Regions from separate parts of the Bacillus sp. MN7755 genome, predicted to be linked through region 3. Evidence: riboswitches for the same ligand, from Rfam matches in the RefSeq annotation. Region 3 holds a riboswitch; each other region holds the start of a gene.
The links. Region 3 has a riboswitch for S-adenosylmethionine ahead of metK (methionine adenosyltransferase). Riboswitches for the same ligand answer to the same signal wherever they lie in the genome.
Positions count from the first base shown of each region.

Region 1: another riboswitch for S-adenosylmethionine. It lies ahead of ACYVEC_RS11260 (peptide ABC transporter substrate-binding protein); the one in region 3 lies ahead of metK (methionine adenosyltransferase).
Region 2: another riboswitch for S-adenosylmethionine. It lies ahead of ACYVEC_RS16215 (ECF-type riboflavin transporter substrate-binding protein); the one in region 3 lies ahead of metK (methionine adenosyltransferase).

Region 1 covers NZ_BTRL01000009.1:31,990-39,452, reverse strand. Annotated here, with positions in the region: gene proC (pyrroline-5-carboxylate reductase) at 1-257, shown strand, start outside; gene ACYVEC_RS11265 (aldo/keto reductase) at 259-1,092, shown strand; SAM riboswitch class I at 1,245-1,350, shown strand; gene ACYVEC_RS11260 (peptide ABC transporter substrate-binding protein) at 1,482-3,122, shown strand; partial or broken gene ACYVEC_RS11255 (peptide ABC transporter substrate-binding protein) at 3,510-4,955, shown strand; gene ACYVEC_RS11250 (ABC-2 transporter permease) at 4,987-5,334, opposite strand; gene ACYVEC_RS11245 (hypothetical protein) at 5,331-5,522, opposite strand; gene ACYVEC_RS11240 (helix-turn-helix transcriptional regulator) at 5,534-6,433, opposite strand; gene ACYVEC_RS11235 (YusW family protein) at 6,605-7,072, shown strand; gene ACYVEC_RS11230 (peptide ABC transporter substrate-binding protein) at 7,089-7,463, opposite strand, start outside.
Region 2 covers NZ_BTRL01000013.1:252,750-260,212, reverse strand. Annotated here, with positions in the region: gene ACYVEC_RS16240 (protein kinase domain-containing protein) at 1-353, shown strand, start outside; gene ACYVEC_RS16235 (sensor histidine kinase) at 443-1,711, shown strand; gene ACYVEC_RS16230 (YjcZ family sporulation protein) at 1,804-1,911, opposite strand; gene ACYVEC_RS16225 (energy-coupling factor transporter transmembrane component T family protein) at 2,047-2,847, opposite strand; gene ACYVEC_RS16220 (ABC transporter ATP-binding protein) at 2,840-4,540, opposite strand; gene ACYVEC_RS16215 (ECF-type riboflavin transporter substrate-binding protein) at 4,551-5,099, opposite strand; SAM riboswitch class I at 5,239-5,354, opposite strand; gene ACYVEC_RS16210 (aspartate/glutamate racemase family protein) at 5,508-6,188, shown strand; gene ACYVEC_RS16205 (macrolide family glycosyltransferase) at 6,238-7,416, opposite strand.
Region 3 covers NZ_BTRL01000017.1:321,298-328,760, forward strand. Annotated here, with positions in the region: gene ACYVEC_RS20945 (MogA/MoaB family molybdenum cofactor biosynthesis protein) at 1-272, opposite strand, end outside; gene ACYVEC_RS20950 (hypothetical protein) at 525-704, shown strand; gene ACYVEC_RS20955 (hypothetical protein) at 711-890, shown strand; gene metK (methionine adenosyltransferase) at 932-2,131, opposite strand; SAM riboswitch class I at 2,299-2,420, opposite strand; gene pckA (phosphoenolpyruvate carboxykinase (ATP)) at 2,649-4,235, shown strand; gene ACYVEC_RS20970 (hypothetical protein) at 4,527-4,724, shown strand; gene ACYVEC_RS20975 (ATP synthase subunit I) at 4,982-5,365, opposite strand; gene ACYVEC_RS20980 (hypothetical protein) at 5,645-5,866, shown strand; gene ACYVEC_RS20985 (DMT family transporter) at 5,876-6,799, opposite strand; gene ACYVEC_RS20990 (iron-sulfur cluster biosynthesis family protein) at 6,989-7,312, opposite strand.

The DNA of each region.
Region 1 (7,463 bases), on a different contig from region 3:
ACTTTGCTGAAAGCTTAATTGAAGCAACAAAAAGTTATGGAGTCGATGAAGCAACCGCAAAACACCTTGTCATTCAAATGATTTCTGGCTCCGCTTCTATGCTTGAACAAACGCAAGATCCGGCTAACCTCCGCGAACAAGTAACAACGCCAGGTGGTTCCACAGCTGAAGGTCTCAAAACTTTATATGAGTATAATTTTTCAGAGGCAATTCAAAAAGCAGTAGAAGCAACAAACAAAAAAGCTAGGGGGAAATAATATGAGTTTAACAAGTTTAAAAGACTATACAACATTACATAACGGAGTAAAAATGCCTTGGTTCGGTTTAGGTGTTTTTAAAGTAGAAGATGGTTCAGAGGTAATTGATTCTGTAAAAGCAGCAATTAAAAATGGCTACCGCAGCATCGATACTGCAGCAATCTATCAAAATGAAGAAGGCGTTGGACAAGCGATTCGTGAATCAGGTGTTTCACGTGAAGAATTATTTATTACATCAAAAGTATGGAATAGCGATCAAGGATATGAAACAACACTTCAAGCATTTGAAACTACATTAGAAAAATTAGGTCTAGAATATTTAGATTTATATTTAGTACATTGGCCTGTAAAAGGGAAATATACTGAATCATGGAAAGCATTAGAAAAGCTTTATAAAGATGGTCGTGTTCGTGCTATCGGTGTGAGTAATTTCCACATTCACCACTTACAAGACGTATTTGAAATTGCTGAAATTAAGCCAACGGTCAACCAAGTGGAATACCACCCACGTTTAGCACAAGAAGAGTTACACGCTTTCTGTAAAGAACATAATATCCAGCTTGAAGCTTGGTCACCATTAATGCAAGGCCAACTACTAGATAACCCAGTTTTACAAGAAATTGCGACAAAATATAATAAATCAACTGCGCAAATTATTTTACGCTGGGATTTACAAAACGAAGTTGTAACAATCCCTAAATCTATTAAAGAACATCGCATTATTGAAAATGCAAACATCTTCGACTTTGAATTAAGTGCTGATGATATGAAAGCAATTCAAGCTTTAAATGAAGATCGTCGCGTTGGTCCAGATCCAGATAACTTTAACTTCTAGTAGAAAAACCACTGCCATATGCAGTGGTTTTTCCGTTAAAGAAAACTGAAAATTTAAACTACATTTCATTCGGTTGACACTTCATCATCCAAGGTGTAAGATTTTGAATTATCAAAGAAACACAAAATTTAATAAAGTTTATTTGTTTACTCATTGTATCAAGAGAGGTGGAGGGACTGGCCCTTTGAAACCTCGGCAACAGGTTCATTTTGAATACTGTGCCACTTCCTGCAAGCTTTATGGCTTGAAAGATAGAATGAGGGACTTCGTTTATATACGGGTGCATAACTTGTACGTAAAAATCCCTCTTTCTCAATACGAAAAGAGGGATTTTTATTTTTCATTTCCCTCATCATCATCCAAACTTAATTATTTAGGAGGAAAATCAAATGAAAAAGAAGTTTGTACCCGGTATTGCATCAGTTGTAGGAGTAAGTATTTTATTAACTGGTTGCGGTAGTTATAAAAACGAAGCAAGTGGAGCAAATGCAAAAGACGAGGCACCTAGTAAACAGGTTTTAAACTTATCTTCACCTACTGAAATACGAACAATGGATACAGCTCGTGCTACAGATACTGATTCTGGTCAAGTAATGAGAAACGTATTTGAAGGTTTGTATAATCTTGGTGAAGGTAACAAACCTGTCCCTGGTGTTGCAAAATCTCATGAAGTAAGTGGCGATAAAACGAAATACACATTCCATTTACGAGATTCAAAATGGTCAAACGGCACTCCTGTTACAGCGAAAGATTTTGTCTTCGCTTGGCAAAGAGCTGTCGATCCAGCAACAGCCTCTGAATATGCATTTTTATTCTTTGATATTAAAAACGCAACAAAAATTAACAACAAAGAACTTCCAGCCGACCAACTTGGTGTAAAAGCAGTTGATGACCATACGTTTGAGGTAGAATTAGAGCGTCCTGTTCCATATTTTATTAGTTTAACAGCGTTCCCAACATTTCTACCAATTAACGAGGAATTCTTTAAAGCACAAGGTGATAAGTACGCTTTAGAAGATAATACAATCTTGTACAATGGAGCTTTTACACTAAGCGATTGGAAGCACGAACAAAGCTTTAAATTCAAGAAAAACCCTACCTATTGGGATAAAGATACTGTCAAACTAGAAGAAATCAATTTTAACGTAGTAAAAGAAAAATCAACAGAAGTAAATTTATTCGAATCAAAACAATTAGACCGTATAAAATTAACATCTGACTTCGTTGATAAATATAAAAAGGATGCGAACTTTAAAGAACGCCCGAACGTAGGCGTACAATTTTTACGTATGAATCAACAAAACAAAGTACTTCAAAACGTTTCTGCACGCCAAGCAATTGACCAAACAATTGATCGAAAATCCTTTGTAAATACGTTATTAAATGATGGCTCTACACCAACCTTTGGCCTCGTTCCAAAAAACTTTGCAAAAGGGACTGATGGAAAGGACTTCCGTACTATAAACGGAGATTTAACCAAAGTTGATACAAAATCTGCACAAGAGTTATGGAAGAAAGCTAAACAAGAGCTTGGTTCTGAAAAAATCACATTAGAATTATTAACAAGTGATGCTGACCTTGATAAGAAAACTGGTGAGTTCTTAAAAGGACAACTAGAAAAGAATTTAGACGGATTAACAGTAAATGTAAAACCACAACCACGTAAACAACAAGTTTCACTTTTATTAAAAGGTGACTATGAAATCGGCATTGACGGCTGGAGTCCTGACTTTGCTGATCCAATTACATTCCTTGAACTATTTACAACGAATAACCCTTACAACTTAGATCATTACTCTAATAAGGAGTTCGATGAAACAATTGAAAAAGTTAAAACGACTTTAGCTGGTGATGAAAAAGCTCGCTGGGAAGCATTACTAGCATCCGAGAAAATATTATTTAAAGACTCTGTTATCGCTCCTCTTTACCAAAAAGGTGAATCTTATTTAGAACGTTCTTATGTGAAAGGAATTGTACAAGTAGAATTTGCAGGTCAATTAAACTTCAAATGGGCACAAATTGAAAAATAAAAGGCAACCTGAATTGAAGTTTTTCTACCCATACCAATTGTTTTATTGGAAAAATGTATTAAAAGCGGATTTCTCAATGAGAGAAAATCCGCTTTTTCAATATAGTATTTTTAAAAAATAATACTCCAACTTTTATTATTGACATATAGTTCTTTCCAGCGTTAATATTCTAAATAATCAAAGAAACGAAATATTTAATCACCAAAATATAATGTCTACTACGTTGAAACATATAACGACAGATTATAGTTCAACATATATATACATATAGAACATCTGATTACCTACATGCACATATTTATAATAGGCTTTCTCTTCTTCTATAGATACACTTCAAAAAATGGACATTAAGACGTTACGAACAACACATTTAGGGAGGAACGAACAATGAAGAAAAAAGTTGTACCTGTTGTTGCATCTGTTTTAGGGGCAAGTCTATTACTAACTGCTTGCGGGGGAAATAAAGATAACGCAAGCGGAGCGAAAGCAAATGATAAAGCACCTGATAAACAGGCAATTAACTTATCATTCGCTTCAGAAATTCCAACAATGGATGTTGCAAAAGCAACAGATGGGGAATCCATGAACGTAATGCGCAATGTTTTTGAAGGTTTATATGCAATGGGAGAAGATAATAAACCGATTCCTGGTGTTGCTGAGTCGGTTGACGTTAGTCCCGATAAAACAAAATATACATTCCACCTGCGTGATTCAAAATGGTCAAACGGTACTCCTGTTACAGCAAAGGATTTCGTCTTCGCTTGGCAACGTGCCGTAAATCCTGATACAGCAGCTGAATATGCATTCTTATTCTTCGATATAAAGAATGCGAAACAAATAAACCAAAAACAATTACCGGTTGATCAATTAGGTATTAAAGCTCTTGATGATAAAACTTTAGAAGTACAACTAGATCGTCCTGTTCCCTACTTCTTAAGCTTAACGACATTCTCAACATTCTTACCAATTAATGAAGAGTACTTAAAATCTCAAGGTAATAAATACGGTTTAGAAACAAATCATTTAATTTACAACGGTGCTTTCACATTAGATAACTGGAAGCATGAGCAAAGCTTCCAATTAAAGAAAAACCCTAACTATCGGGATGCTAAAACAGTAAAATTAGAAGAAATTAACTTCAATGTCGTTAAGGATAAATCTACAGAAGTTAACTTATATGATTCTGGACAAATTGATCGTGTTGCTTTGACTGCGGAGTTTGTTGATAAATATAAGAGCGATCCAAACTTCAAAGAACGCGCTGAAGTTGGCATTCAATTTTTACGACTCAATCAAAAAAATGAAACATTAAAAAATCAACATGCACGCCTTGCTATTAACGGCGCAATGAATAAAAAGGCATACGTAGAAACAATTTTAAATAACGGCGCTGTTCCAGCTGAAGGAATGGTTCCTGCGAAATTTGCAAAGAGTCCAGAAGGCAATGACTTCCGTAAAGAAAATGGAAATCTAGTCAAAGATGATGTGAAAACAGCGAAAGAAAACTGGAAAAAAGCGAAGCAAGAACTTGGTACTGACAAAGTAACAATTGAACTATTAACTAGTGATAATGCTTTAGCTAAAAAGACTGGTGAATATTTAAAAGGCGAACTAGAAAAGAACCTAGATAGATTAACAGTGAATTTAAAACCACAACCACGTAAACAACAGTTAAAACTACTATTAAGTGGTGACTATGAAATCGGTATTGATGGCTGGGGCCCTGACTTCGCTGATCCAATTACATTCTTAGATTTATTTACAACAGATAGTGCTTATAACTTCGATAAATACTCTAATAAAGAGTATGATGAGCTAATTCATAAAGTAAAAAAGGTATCCCAAGAAGGATACCTTTTTTACTTTATACTTCTTTAACGACAGGATTTCTCTCCTTCACCATTCCTTTTATAAATAAAGTAATCACCGCTATCGATTGTGTAACTAATATAATAACTAATAATGCAATAATATTTTTCTCTAAACTAACTCCTCCAAATATTATTGTATAATAGCCATTCGCTGCATATGTTGCGGGAAATAATTCGCCAATTGTTTGATATGTTTTAGAAAGCATTTCATGTGGTACGATTACTCCTGAACTTACAAGTTGTAACGATAGCGAGATAATATTAAAAATCATACCTGCGTTTCCAAACACAGTTAGAAACATTTGTGTTAATGAAAGAAAGGCAAAGAAGACTATTGTCAATAATCCTCTTCCCCTTCTTTTTGCATTGAACTAAAACTCATCATAAATATAAACAAAAACATCAAATATGTCCTCCACGTCAAAGAAGGTATATGCCCTGACCAAAGATAGCTAATCAAATAGTTAATCCCCATAATACAAGACGACACTACTAAACTAATGCTTATTAATTTTACATATTTGAACATATCTTTTCTCCTTACTTTTCTATCTCTTCAAATTGCAGATTTACCGGCTCTTCTAAAAGTGTTTCATAAAAGTTTTCAGCCAAATCTGTTGAAGGAATTTTTTCATCCACTTCATCAAATCGTATACTATCTAGCCACACACAACCTTCTCCTGATAATAAAACACCAAATGCGATACCAAGCGCTTCTTCTTTTATATCTAATACAACCGAGTATGATTGCCAGTTATTCGTATTTTTAATGGGGCGATTTTGCATGTTATCCATAGCAAGTGGTTCAGTATCTTTTCCGTCTACTCGCATCCACAATCCTGCCCAATCTTTTACATTCTCACTCTTAACAAATGCTGTAAAACGTAACCTCTTTCCTACATACTTATCCGCTCGGAACATTTGCATTAATGTTGAAAATCCTCCGTGCGTAACATTCTCTTTTGCTTTTATGTATGCAGATACTTTTCCTTGATGGACAACTTCATAATCTAAACCCATCTCATATTCAGCAGGATGACTCCCACTTAAGATCCATCCTTTCGGTATACCTTTTTGCATTGAAACACCCTCTCTTTCTATATAAAATGACTGAAAGTACTTTCGATATTTATTTGGTGGCAATTGAAACATTCTTTTAAAAGCTCTCGTAAATGCCTCTTGTGAGGAAAAACCATATTGCATTGCAATATCAATAACAGCTCTCTCAGTTGACACTAAAACCTGTGCAGCATGAGTTAATCTTCTCTTTCGAATATAATCCGTTACACTCATCCCGATATATCTTTGAAAAATACGATGGAAATGATACATCGATACTGCACTGTGAGACGCTACTCTTTCTGTTGTAAGCTCCTCATGTAAATGATCCTCTATATATTCAATTGCTTCTTTTATTATCTCTTTATATTCTTCATGCATTTTAGTCCCCCCTCACAACTTCAATTTACCATATACATACAAATTATTTTTGATTTAAATTGCGGATTAGTCTTGTGACTACAGGATAATAATTTATTTTCAACACATACATAATTACATGTTTTTGGGAAAAACTTGTATAGAACGAATTTACATAAGGAGGAATTTATAATGAGAATTTTACTATCAGTTTTATTAGCTCTTATGCTAGTACCTGCATTAACAGGATGTAAGGCTCCTGCAAAAGAAGATACAACTTCGAATAAGAAAACGACTGAAGAAGCAAAAAATGAGACTCCTGTAGACTTAAAACTTAACTTTAATGAATTTAGTTTAGATGCAGACTATCAAGATACGAAGAAAGACTACGAAGCTGATTATAAAAATATAGCAGCTGATAAGAAAATGGAAGCAAAAATTGAAGATCATAAAGCAAATGTAAATTTAACAGGAGACGAAGCTATCACAAAACTAAGCCCACTTCTACAAGAATTAAAATTTGATAAAGATACTCCTGACCAAGAAGTAATCGATCAAGTCTTAAACGTGTTCAAACTTGATAAAGACTATCAAAAATTTGAGTTAGAAGTTGTCTTCTCTGATGGAACGAAAAAAGAATATAAAAGAGAAATAAAATAAAGAAGTAGGCGGTTGCCTACTTCTTTATTTTTGCATATCTTAAATCCGGCTTAGATCCAACATAATATTGAAGTCCAGATACTGTTTCTTTTTGTAAATAGGAATCAGAAGGGAATATAACCGGAATTAATGGTGAATCTGTAAACATAATATCTTCTGCTTTATGCAGTAAGTCAAAGCGCTTATCTTCATCTTGTTCAACTTCTGCTTCTTTCACTAAAGCATCAAATTCTTTATTATGCCATTTTGCATAGTTGTTTGGACCATCACCTGCATATAAATCTAATTTAGTAATTGGATCTAATAGAGAACCGCCCCATCCCATATAAGCTAATTGGAAATCACTTTGCTTATATGTGTCGATGTAACTCTTCCACTCTTTATTTTCTAA
Region 2 (7,463 bases), on a different contig from region 3:
TTTTATATGATTTTCATACAAATGAGACGAAAATTTGTGATATTGATTTATATTCTAAAAAACCATACGTAAATAAAATGGGAAGATTATGGGGTTCCTCGCGTTTTATGTCTCCTGAAGAATTTGAGCTAAACGCTATGATTGATGCGAAAACAAATGTATTTAATATGGGTGCAATGGCTTTCACAATTTTAGGGGGTGGAAAAGATCGCTCCTTTACAAAATGGGAAGCAAGTATGGATTTATATGAAATAGCGTATCGCGCTGTAAATGAAAACCGAACTGAACGATATGCATCAGTTGAAGAATTATATGAAGAATGGGTAAACGTGGCAAATACTAAAAAAATATAAACCTATATTATTTAATCAAATATATATATTATACTATAATCATGTATAATATATATGAAAAGGAAATTCAAAATAATGAGGCAAATATTATGGACTTTGTTTATATTAATCAAAACGTATTAAATAATCTTCTTTACATTTTAATTAGTATCTTTATTTTTTATTTTATATATGATAGCGGGCACTATTTGAAGAAATATAAAAAACTACTTATTATACTTTGTACGAGTATCCCTCTTATTTTATGTATGCGCTATCCTATCTATATGGATGAAAATTGCATTCATGATTTAAGACAAATACCAGTTATAATAGGTACACTTTATGGTGGCTTCCCTGTCGGTATCATATTGTTTGCTATTTTATTAATTACAAGATTTTCATTTTATGGATTTAGTATGTTAACAATACTAGTTTATGGCACAATGTTTATCATTACAGCATTCGCATCCGCAAAATTTAATACGTATAATAGAAAAATCAAAGTAGCTTATACAATGTTTTTAACATTTTTTCTAGGAATATTTACAACTGTAATTGTATTAACTTTATCAGATTTTGAAGTGAATAATTTGTACATTATTTATTTCATAATATTACCAACTACTTTAATGTTGTTTGTAGTTTATTTTAATGAAGTTTTAAAAGATGCAGTATGTATGCGATCGAAGTTGATTAAAATGGAAAAAATGGAAATTGTCAGTCAACTAGCTGCCAGTATATCGCACGAAGTAAGAAATCCCTTAACTGTTGTAAAAGGATTTACTCAACTTTTAAAAACACCAAATTTAACTCCAGAATCAAGAGACGAGTATATTAAGCATATACTTGAAGAATTACATCGTGCCCAAGGAATAATTGATGATTATTTAACGTTTGCCAAACCTGCTTCAGAAAAATTAGATGAGATTTCAGTAGAACAAGAGTTAAATCGAGTTATTAATATGATCTTACCTTTATGTAATATGAATACAATACATATTACAAAAGATTTCTCTACGGCAACAATAGTTGGAAATAAACAGCACTTTCAGCAATGTTTTTTAAACTTAATAAAAAATGGTATTGAAGCAATGCCTAATGGTGGCACTTTAAATATCTCCTCATCTATTAGTAATAATAAAGTTATAATACGAATTGAAGATAGCGGAATTGGTATGTCACAAGAGCAAATAAATCGATTTGGCGAACCGTATTTTAGTACAAAAACGAAAGGTACAGGTTTAGGTACAATGGTTGCTGTTAAGATTATTGAAACGATGCAAGGTAGTTTAAAAATCCGAAGCGTTGTTAATAAAGGTACCACTTTGACAATTACATTCCCAAAATGTAATCAGAACTCATCTGAGAACAAATAAAAAAGGAGCATAATTGCTCCTTTTTTATTTGTTTCGATACATAAGTATCTTTTATGTTTTTTTAGTTTACATTTGTGGAGACTAATTAGAAATTAGTACCCTCCGCCCCAGCAGCTGCATCCAACGATAATTAACAAAATAAATAACACAACTAATAAAGCGAAACCTCCACCAAAACCACAAGAACCACCGTAACTCATATTTTCTCCTCCTTTTGGTTTGAAAACTAATAGGTAGTTGATCATTTTAACTGGTTCGTATTATACATTATGTAAATATCCCTTTTTTGAGCATGTCTATATAAAAATAAGTAAAAGCACTCATTTGAGAGTGCTTTAAAATGGATACCAAAAGTTTTGAAATACATGTAATTTTAAATATACTGCAACAATTAAAATAAAAACACCTACAAATAAAGCAAAGAAATCCCCACTTTTCGCTTTATTTGTATAAAACCACGTACGTGTATCTTTCTTTCCAAATCCTCTTAAATCCATTGCGTTTGAAACGGTATCAATTCTCTCTAGAGAATGAATAATTAAAGGCCAGAAAATTAAGACACGGTTTTTCATGCGAATCCATAAACTTGCTTCTCCTTTTTCAAAAGCTACTCCTCTCGCCTCTTGCGCATGTTTAATAACTTTATATTCGGACTGAATATTAGGTATATAACGTAATGCAATATTTATTGCATATGTAATCTTATAATGAATTCGAAATTTACTTAAGCTACTCACGAATTCGCTTGGATCAGTCGTATAAATAAAAATAAGTGTAAATGGTAATAACGTAAAATATTTTAATGAAAGTGTAGCTGCATAAAATAATGTTTCATATGTAATTGTTGCATATCCAATATGCACAAACGAAGTATATGATTCGGTTAATTCAGATCCATGGGTTGGTGTAATAAATAAAATCATGACAGAATTTAATAAACTAAATGTAAATATAACACTAAAAACAATAAAAATTTTACGGAGTGGAATTTTAGCAACTATAAGTCCCATACATCCAATCAAAAATACAACTAGCAATACGCGAAAATCAAAAAATAAAAAGGTAAACGTCATACAAAAAATAAATAACAACAATTTCACTGCTCCATCCATGCGATGAAAATATGTACTATACATCTTCCTCCCTCCTAATAACATCAAAATAAAGTTCTATAAACCTTTCAGGATATGCAATCCCACTAAATTTAACTAGTTTGAATAAAGAACTTTCCCTTAGGTTCGCTCTTTGTAACGTTTCTGGATGCCCTAACACAATAGACGCGGTATTATTCGCAATAATTTTCCCTTCATGTAAAACTATCGCTCTGTCTGTATATTCCAATGCGAGATTCATATCGTGTGTGATCAAAATAAACGATATTCCCTTTGCAGCTAATTTTCTAATAAACGACATAAATTGTTTATAATGATAATAATCTTGTCCCGCTGTCGGTTCATCTAATATGATAAGTTTCGGATTTGTTGTTAGTACAGATGCAATCGTTAATCTCTTTTTTTGTCCATAACTTAACGCCTGAATTGGCCAATTTCGAAATGGATACAAACCACAAACTTTTAACGCTTCTTCCGCTCTAAGCTTAATTTCTTCCTTTGAAAATTTTTTTAATTTTAATGAAAACGAAACCTCTTCCATAACAGTAGGTTGAGTAATCATATGATTAGGATTTTGCATCACATAAGATATAACCTCACCGCGTTTACGAATAGACCAAGAATTAATATTTACTCCATCAATTAAAATCCTATCATTTTTTGTTTTGTTTATCCCTATAAGACTATGAGCTAATGTTGATTTTCCAGCTCCATTATGGCCTAAAAGTGCTACTATTTCCCCTTTATATATAGAGAAATTCACATTATCTAATACTTTTTGTTTATTAGAATATGAGAATGACAAATTCTCTACTTTCAATAATTCTTTTTTTGTAGGAGTGTCTTTACAAAAAACTTGCTTCTCCATCCACTCATTTATTACGCCACTAACACTTTCCCTATAAAGATTTTCAAGTGGGTATATTACGTCATTATTACTATCAAAATGTAATCTCTTTAATACTTCTATATACATAGGTTCTCTTAAGCCTAAAGATGGTAATATATTTGACGCTAAAATCTTTTCAGGTGTCCCAATCGCAACAATTTCACCTTCATCAATTAAAATGATTTTATCTAAATCCAGGTTTAATATTTCTTCTATTCGATGTTCAATAATTACAATTGTTTTATTATATTGTTTATGTATATCTTTAATTAGTTGTATTGTATGTATGGCGCTTAGCGGATCTAAATTTGCTAACGGTTCATCGAACAATAATATATTAGCATTTGTTGTTAACAGACCTGCTAGAGAAACAGTTTGTTTTTGCCCTCCTGATAATTCATGTGGACTTTGTTTATGAAAAGCATGCATCTTCACCTTTTTTAATGAATCCGAAACAATCTTTTTCATATCATCTTGATTTACACATTCGTTTTCTAAATAAAATGCTACATCTTCTTCTACTGTAAGGCCAATAAATTGAGCGTCTTGATCTTGTAAAATTGTTCCTACCTGTTTACTCTGTTCAAAAATACTCTCTTTCCTTGGATCTTTTCCGGCAATTAAAATATTACCAGTACTAATTCCTTCATAAGAAAATGGAATTAGCCCATTGATACAATGAGCTAACGTTGATTTCCCTGAACCACTTCGTCCAGCAACTAGTACTTTTTCTCCAGGATATATATGAAATGAAATGTCTTTTACAGTAGGCTGTGCTGCATGCTCATATTGAAAGCTGAATTGTTCAAAAGAAATAATTGGTTGCATGTTAACATCCCTACTTTTCAATTTTTAAATGTGTATGTTTCTTATTAGATTTAGCTAAACCTATTGTAATTGGCAATCCAAGAACTAAAAATACAATAACATCAGCAATTGTTGCTCCTAATACTTGTATAACAATTTTGTCAAACGGTTCTCCCATCACAATAATATCGAATGCCCCAGCAAATATAATAGCTATGACAATTCCAATTAACCCAGTAATGGCTAAATAAGAAATATCTCCCTTATTATACGTCCCGTTTCTCACACTAAAGCCAACTCTTTTTTGAATGAGTCCCATTGCAAATCCGATAATGCCTGAGCTAATAACCCATCCCCACCAAATACCCCATCCAGCGATCGTATCTGTTACGGTATGACCGATAAGACCTATTAACAGTCCTGCAACTGGACCAAATAGAGCTCCAAAAACAGTTAAAATAGCTAATGCGGGTTTAATAAATGTATTTGGCGCAATAGAAAATCCCCAAAGTCCTAATATCCCGTATAATGCTGCCCCAATTCCGATTGCTACTACTAACTTTGTTGATAATTTGTTCATTACAATTCCCCTCTCATATTAGTCAACTTTTATTACTCTATATTTATTTTGAAAATGAATTATGCATCGACACTCCCTTTCTATACAACAAAAAATGACCTCTTATATAAGAGGTCATTTTCTTTCACGTTCAAGAATCCTCTTATCTTCAAAAAAACACATCGTGTCCTCTGCGGAATTAGCACCTTCCTATAAATTTATATAGGGGTTGCTGAGGTTTCATAGGGCCGTTCCCTCCACCTCTCTGGATAAGTATTAATTTGTAATTCGTATTATGGCACTAAGAAGTGTAAATTTCAACACTTTTCTAATTATTTTTATTTTTTATTTAACGGTACATTTAAATCATTGTATTCTTATCGGAATTATGAAATAATAAGTTCAAAATAGTTACGGGAGGAATGCACGATGAAAGTAATCGGTTTAATTGGTGGACTAAGTTGGGAATCTACATCGTTATACTATAAACATATTAATACACTTACACTCTCTCAATATGATCAAAATGCAAAGCTTGTTTTATATAGCATGGACTTTGGTGAGGTAACTACTTTATTACAAAATCATCAATATGAAAAAGTGAAAAACGAATTAGTCACAGTTGCAAAAAAAGTTGAAAAATCTGGAGCTGAATGTTTATTAATGTGTTCTAATACGGTCCATTTATTTGCTGAAGAAGTAGAAAGTGCAATATCCATCCCACTTCTTCACATTGGTGATGTAAGTGCTAAAGAAATGGTAGAACAGAATATAAAGCGTATCGGACTATTGGGTACAAAACAAACGATGGAACAAGACTTCTATAAATCACGTCTAGCAAACTATAACATTGAGACAGTCATTCCAAATGAAGAGGAAAGAAATTTTATTCATCACGTTATTTTAAATGAATTAAGTAAAGGAATTATTTCAGAAACATCAAAAGAAAAGCTATTACAAATTACAAAATTATTAATTCAAAATGGCGCAGAAGGAATATTACTAGGATGTACTGAAATCCCTTTGCTTATTTCACAAAACGACCTTACTGTTCCTGTGTTTGATACTGCTTTTTTACATGCAAATACTGCTGTGCAGTTTGCGGGATAACAATATACAAGCATAAAGGTAGAACCTCTATGCTTGTATATTGTTGACACTATTTACTTAAAAGAGATTCAATAACTGCAATGGCTTCTTTTGGACCACCACATTCTAAAAAACTATCATTAAGTTTTCGTATACCATGTTTATACTTTTCATTTGAAAGTACGTCTGTTACCGCTTCTTTTAACGTTTGCACATTAACATGCTCTTTCAATAACCGATGCGCTGCTTCAAGCTCAGTTAACCTTTGTGCTATCATTGGCTGATCTTTATCATGTGGAATTATTACAAATGGGACTTTAAAATATATAGCATCGTGTACGCTATTCATGCCGCCATGTGTAATAAAAACATCTGTTTCACTTAATATTTCTGATTGGGGTACGTATGAAGCAATTATAAAATTGTCTGGCGCTTTTTTAATTTTAGAACGATCATTTCTATCACCAATTGCCATTACAACTATCCCATCAAAATCTGAGAAAGTATCAATACAAGTATTAAAGAATGGTTCGAGTCCTTCAAGTAGTGTTCCCATTGAAATGTAAATAACTTTCTTCTCTTTAAGCATTTCAAATGGAAACTCTACATTTGTTTTACGATTTGAAATACTCGGCCCAATAAAAATGTTATTTTCTCCAAACGAATTGCTATTAGGTTGGAAATAACGACTTGTGTACACGAGAGAAATATCTCCCTTATTATGTATAAATTGAAGATTATTTTTAGGTTTTACGCCAAATTCATGCTCCATTTGATATAGTAACTTTTCAGAAAGTTCATCGGGTTGGAATTGTATTTCTGCATTTGGATGAAAAGGTAACGTCTCTAAAAATTCTGGAGGAATTAAAAATATAGGAGAAGAAACTACACCTGGTATTTGTAAATACTCCTTTACTAACTCTCCAGCACCAAATATATCATAAATTACAAAATCAAAAATTATGCTTTCACATAATTTTTTCGTAATTTCTAATATATATAAAGAAGTTTGAACATGTACATGAAAGAAAGAATTCAACCCATATGAAGTTTCAGTATCAATAGAAATCTCCTTTAATAAATCTGGATGTGTATATACAGTAGCTCCCAAATCTTCAATTCTGCCTTTAAAATGTTCTGTTGTAATATAATGTACGTGATCATCCCGTTCAATGAAGGCTTTGACTAAACTTAATGTAGGATTTACATGTCCCTCTGCCGGAAAATTAACCATTAAAATATTTAGCACTTCTTTCTCACTCCCTACATTTCAATGCTCTTATTAACCATACTGTA
Region 3 (7,463 bases):
ATTGTGACATCACGTTTCGTAATACCAGTACCACCATTTGTTAATACAACATCTACGTCTTCCCTATGATAACCAGCTAACACTGCTTGCTGAATACTCTCTTTATCATCTTTTACAATTTCATAAGAAGTCACTGTATGTCCTGCTTCTTTTAACAATTCATGTAATAATTGTCCACTCTTATCTGTCTCTTCCGTACGTGTATCAGAAATCGTCACGATCTTACATCGCACTTCTTTTGGAGCTTGTTTTTTATGTTCATTGACACTCATTTTTCCTCTTCCTTTCTTAAAGACTTTTCTTCATTTTATCATACATATCTTTACACAATTATGTATGAAGCCGATGATGCATCATGATACAATATAAGTATACTAATCCACAAAAAGGAAAATAAAAAACATTCTTTCTTATCCCCCTAGACTTCACATCATTAGCTAACCTTTAACTTTTCTTATATTTTCTACATAGTAGAATTCAGTTTTTAAAATTGCACTACCAAATAAATCGGAGGTCTACATATTATGGAACTATATAAAAAATTAACAACAACATTCATCCTCTTATTTGTTGCTTCCATCACTGTCGGTTTTTCTCTAAAAGGCGCAATCCCATACTCTACATTAGTAAGCATTATATTCGCAACGCTATTTTTACTGAGCAGTGCATTTTGCGCAGGAAAAGCACGTCAAATGAAAGGTTAATTTCACATGTTTCAAAAAAAGCCAACTGTTTGTAAATCATGCCAAAAAGAAATAAAAACATATGAAAAAGCGTGGATTCATATGCCATTTCCAGCAAGCGGCATAACAAATATGAAAAAGTATATTGAGCTAGACGGAGAAGTGTATTGCAAATCATGCATCCAAATCATAAGTAAAACGAAATAAAAAAAGCTTTGCGCTCACTGCGCAAAGCTTTTTTTCATATATTATAGACCAGCTTGCTCTTTTAAAGCTGCAGCTTTGTCTGTACGTTCCCATGATAGATCTACATCAGTACGTCCGAAGTGGCCGTAAGCTGCTGTTTGTTTGTAAATTGGGCGACGTAAGTCTAGCATTTTAATAATACCAGCTGGGCGAAGATCGAAGTTGTTACGAACTAGTTCTACTAGTACGTCTTCAGATACTTTACCAGTGCCGAATGTATCAACTGAAATTGATACTGGTTGTGCTACACCGATTGCGTATGCAAGTTGTACTTCTGCTTTATCAGCAAGACCAGCTGCTACGATGTTTTTCGCAACATAACGAGCTGCATATGCTGCAGAGCGGTCAACTTTTGTTGCATCTTTACCAGAGAATGCACCACCACCGTGGCGAGCGTATCCACCGTAAGTATCAACGATGATTTTACGTCCTGTTAAACCAGCATCACCTTGTGGTCCACCAATTACGAAGCGACCAGTTGGGTTAATGAAGAATTTCGTTTCTCCATCCATTAATTCTGCTGGAACTACAGTCCTAATTACATGCTCTTTTAAATCGCGATCGATTTCTTCCCATGTAACATCTGGATGATGCTGTGTAGAAATTACAATTGTATCTACACGTACAGGTTTACCATTTTCATCATACTCAACTGTAACTTGCGTTTTTCCATCCGGACGTAAGTATGATAATGTATCATCTTTACGTACTTCAGTTAAACGGCGAGCTAATTTGTGAGCAAGCGAGATTGGAAGTGGCATTAATTCTTGTGTCTCATTACATGCGAAACCAAACATTAAACCTTGGTCTCCTGCACCAATTGCCTCAATCTCAGCGTCAGTCATTTGACCTTCGCGTGCTTCTAGCGCTTGGTCAACACCCATAGCGATGTCAGCAGATTGCTCATCGATAGATGTTAAAACTGCACAAGTTTCTGCATCGAATCCGTATTTTGCGCGTGTGTAACCAATGCCTTGAATTGTTTCACGAACGATTTTTGGAATATCTACGTAAGTAGAAGTCGTAATTTCCCCCGCTACCAATACTAAACCAGTTGTTACAGTTGTTTCACAAGCTACACGTGCATTTGCGTCTTTTGATAAGATCGCATCTAAAATTGAATCAGAAATTTGGTCACAAATTTTATCTGGATGTCCTTCAGTTACAGACTCAGATGTGAACAGATGACGTTTTTTTGTCATGTGGTAAACCTCCCTACAGTAATTGTATATATTGTACGGAACTCATCCTTAATTTGCCACAAACTGCGACATACATTTATTCTCCCACAAGCATACAGAAAAACCTTTCCTACTTTACATAGAGGAAAGGTTTAATTTGCTACTTGCATACTGCTTTTTGCCCTTCGCTCTTATCGTTCGAGACCTGTAGCCTCGCACAGGTTTTAGCACCTATTCACCTGTATTTACCACTACAAGTGAGGTTGCTGGGCTTCATCGGGCCTGTCCCTCCGCCAGCTCGGGATAAGAGAGTATCCGTCCCAACCTATACTAAAGAAATGATATTCATTTGTCAATTAATATTCACATTTTCCTGAAAGTTTTTCTCAATACGCCTAAAATGAAATATTAATAAGGAAATAATGTATTCACACAAACAAAAAGAAATAAATAGTATACATTATTTATATAATTGTGTTATACTCTTGTTGGGGATTACGAGAAATATTTCATTAAATGAAAAGGATGGTATATAAATATGAGTACTGTGAATGTCCAAATTGGTTTACACGAATTATTGAACGGAAGCAATGCACAGATTCAACTAAGTGTTCCGCAATTAGTGGAAAAAGTATTAATGCGAAATGAAGGGAAATTAACTTCGACTGGTGCCGTTTCTGCTTCAACAGGAAAATATACAGGACGTTCTCCTAAAGATAAATTTATTGTGAAAGAAGCATCGGTTGCTGACAAAATTGCTTGGGGAGCTGTGAATCAACCGATTTCTGAAGAACATTTTAATAAATTATATACTAAAGTTTTAGAATACTTAAAAGAAAAAGAAGAGTTATTCGTCTTCAATGGATTTGCAGGCGCTGACCGCAATTACCGCCTACCAATTCAAGTTATTAACGAATATGCATGGCACAATTTATTTGTACATCAATTATTCATTCGTCCAACTGAAGAAGAATTAACAACTCATGAATCAGAGTTCACAATTGTTTCTGCGCCGAATTTCAAAGCTGATCCAGCTGTTGACGGTACAAACTCTGAAGCATTCATTATGGTTTCATTCGAAAAACGTATCGTACTAATTGGTGGTACAGAATACGCTGGAGAAATGAAAAAATCAATCTTCTCTATTATGAACTTCTTACTACCTGAACAAGATATTCTTTCTATGCATTGCTCTGCAAACGTAGGTGAAGAAGGTGACGTAGCACTATTCTTCGGTTTATCTGGAACAGGTAAAACAACATTATCTGCTGATCCAAACCGCAAATTAATCGGTGATGATGAGCATGGTTGGTCTGATAACGGTGTATTCAATATTGAAGGCGGTTGCTACGCAAAATGTGTAAACCTTTCTCACGAGAAAGAACCACAAATTTTCGATGCAATCAAATTTGGATCTGTTTTAGAAAACGTTATCATTAATAACCAAACGCGTATCGCAGACTATAACGATACTACTTTAACAGAAAATACTCGTGCTGCATACCCTATGCATGCGATCGATAATATCGTACTGCCAAGTGTTGCTGGACACCCAAATACAATCATTTTCTTAACTGCTGATGCATCTGGCGTATTGCCTCCAATCAGTAAGTTATCAAAAGAACAAGCTATGTATCATTTCTTAAGTGGTTATACTAGTAAACTAGCAGGAACAGAGCGCGGTGTTACATCTCCGCAAGCAACATTCTCAACTTGCTTCGGTTCACCATTCTTACCACTTGATGCATCTCGCTATGCTGAAATGCTTGGTGAAAAAATTGAGAAACACGATGCGAAAGTATTCTTAGTAAACACTGGCTGGACTGGTGGCGAATACGGCGTTGGAAAACGTATGAACTTAGGTTACACTCGTGCAATGATTCAAGCGGCATTAAGCGGCGAACTTGCGAAAACTGAAACAGCTAAACATAACATCTTCGGTCTTGAAGTTCCACTTCACGTACCAGGTGTACCTGACGAAGTGTTAATGCCTGAACAAACTTGGGCTGATAAAGCTGCTTACAAAGCAAAAGCAATCGAGCTTGCAAATGAATTCAAAGAGAACTTCAAAAAGTTCGACAGCGTATCTGAAGATATTATTAACTTAGGCGGCCCAATCGCTTAAGAATAAACTTTCTGTTGGAATAACCCTTTTACTCATATGAATAAGTGTCGTGTAACCGTAAAGTTCCGCGTACTCACCGACAAAACCCAATGCGGCTTAACGGTTACACACACTTACATAAAAAAGAAGCTTACGTTTTTGCGTAAGCTTCTTTCTATATCTTATATAAAGTGAAACGTTCATCTCTTCATCTGTGGCTTAGCTCGGTTAACTTACAGAAATTTCACTTTATATTTATTTACTTTTAGTTTTTTATGATACAATTTACATATATAGGAAGGGGTGAAACCTATGAAAAATTTTTCTCGTACAGGAAAAATTTTATTCAGTTATGGAGCGATCCAAATGTTTTGGGGACTTGTGATGCTTAACGTTAATTTATTTGAGCATACAAGTGAAACAATAAAATATATTATTCTAATTATCGGGATAGCTTTTTGTATTATATCCAACTTTTTTAAAAAATCTAAGAGTCATACTAATACGTGATTTCATGTTAACTTATTGGAAGCGGAAATCTGTATTTTATGCAAAGTTACGCTTCCTGCTGTACTATCCATCACTGAATCACTTATCCCAGAGTAAACCCATTTCAACAGAGATAAATCACGGCTTCGCACATATAAATTATATCCCTACTCACTACATCTCTCTGGTTTCACATCGCATGGGGCTAAAAAAGGCTCTGACCGTTTCTATCCGTGGCTGGATCATCTATTCCATCTAAAAAGAAGCTTTTTATCTTTTTAGCTCTTCGTTAATTCTTTCTCATCTTTCATGCTATAGTATCCTAAATTAACAACAATTAAGAAATAGCCGCCCATAATCCCTACTGCAAATGCCCACATAACCATGTGGTGCTCAATTTCGTACATAATAATAGCACCTAAAATAGCCGCAGCAAAACGATTAAACATACCGAGCGTCGGTGCTTTCGTTTTCTTTACGATACTATCTCCAAGCTTCTCAATTCGTCTCCCTAAAAGCCAAACGCAATACATACTTACGATAAGTCCAATTCCAGCGCCTAAAAAATGTGCTGAAAACGGTGTTAACATCCATCCTATTAACAAAATACCTAGTATATAATACGATTGAATTTTAAATGACCTTAATGACATACTAATCATGCTGTTCTCCTCTTCGGTAATTTTTATCTATCCAACAAAAAATTTCTTTCAAGTTTATACTGCTTACATCCATTTCAATCAAATTAAAAACAACATAAACGATATGTTTACGTTGTTTAAATGCTTTTAGGAAATAATATTATACAAGATTTCAAACATCATATTCTTATAATTTGTGACGTTTTTCCAAACATTTTTCGTCCATTTATGAAAAAAATGATATCAATCTATGAACATACGGATATGATGTAATAAGCACACAAATAAAGGGGGCGTCTAATGATTTATTTTTTAATGGCTCTCATTCACCTTATTATCCCTGCACTTATTGGACTTTCATTGTATTGGTACACGAAAAATCATAGTATTTTCTATGCTGTCCTCGGTGTTCTTCTTCCAGGTATTATTCTTATCACACTCTTCCGTATTCCATTTTTAAACTTAATTCCACTTATTACTGCTATCTTATTTCTCGTCTTCTTACCAAAAATAAAAAAATAGGAAAGCAGATCATAGGTGATCTGTTTTCCTATTTTGATATAGGTTCCCCACAGTAGAGTGCACTTTTACTTTCTCCGATTTCACAAACCATAAACCGAAGAAAATAATAATCCCACCAATTATTTGTTGAAACGATACATATTCATCTGCCCATACAGCTGCAAATAAAACAGCTACAAGCGGCGTTATATACATATATACCATCGTATGTGACGCCCCAATTTTTTGAATCCCAACATACCACATAACTAAACCGAATACTGTTACAAAGAAAATAGAATATAGTAAAGCAAATAGTGTCATTCCATGTGTAATGTGAAATGGCATTATAAATATGTATGGTCCACTTAAAAGTAAAAGCGGCATCGCGCCAACTAGTGCTGACCATGCGGTGACACGTAGTGCTGAATATTTTTTAATTAATGGACCAGCTAAAACAGGATAAAGCCCCCAGCATATTGATGTAATTAGCCCAATTCCATTTCCATAAAAAGAACTAGCAAGTGAATGCCCTGCTACTAAAACTAATGCTGCACCACTAAAGGCAATGATAGAACCGATGAACTTTCGAGAAGAAAACTTTTCTTGTTTCAAGAAAATAGCAAATACAGTTGTAAAAATAGGTGAAATAGAAATAAGTAAAGAGGCATTTGTAGCGGATGTATATTTGACAGTTTCCATAAATAACGTTTGATACAGTACAATACCTACAACGCTAACGATGATTAATCTAGGTATATCTTTTCTCTCCATATAAACCGACTTTTCAATAAAAAAGGTAAGGAGTAACATAAGCGGTGCCGCCGATATCATACGAAGTGCAGTAAACTCAATTGCTGTAAATTCTAAAAGTCCATATTTCGCAATCGTAAAATTAATCCCCCAAATAATAACAACTGCTAAAATTAATAACTCAATTCCCCATCTTCTCATGCGTATCCCCTCCGCAAATAAGATTATACAGAAAATTCAATCATATGTACATTTCATTATGTGAAAAAAACCTTTGTATTGTATGCAACGTTTTGGTACAGGAAATTATATCGGCGATTTTTTAAATATATCGACTTATACAATAAAAAAGGTGATTCCAAAATACATTTTGGAATCACCTTTCCTTCACTACACTCGAACGTGTAACTTCATATTTGGATTATAAAATTGGCTTGGGCTCTTCAGCTGAAAAGTTCCTCCACCTTCATGCCAATCAACTGTTAACTTATCATCCATAAATACAAGCTTTGTGCGATCTGCGATAAAGCTAAACTGGCTTGATTCAATATCCACATCGCGCTCATCTTTTTCTGCTACAGCTACTAAATCGATAATTCCGCTCATTACACAACCGCAACCTTCGTTATCGTAAAATAACTTTATATATTTCGCCTCATTTGGAATCGTATCCATAATCTTTTTATATGCTGCTTCTGTTACAGTAACGTACATATGTTAATGTTCATCCTCTCTCGTATCATTCATATATTGTACCACCTTTTTTCTCAAAAAATATATACAGAAAATTCTGACCGATATACAATGTATGTAATAAAGGAGGTTGTATCACTTATGCTCAAATTACTGCGATACCCCATCTTCT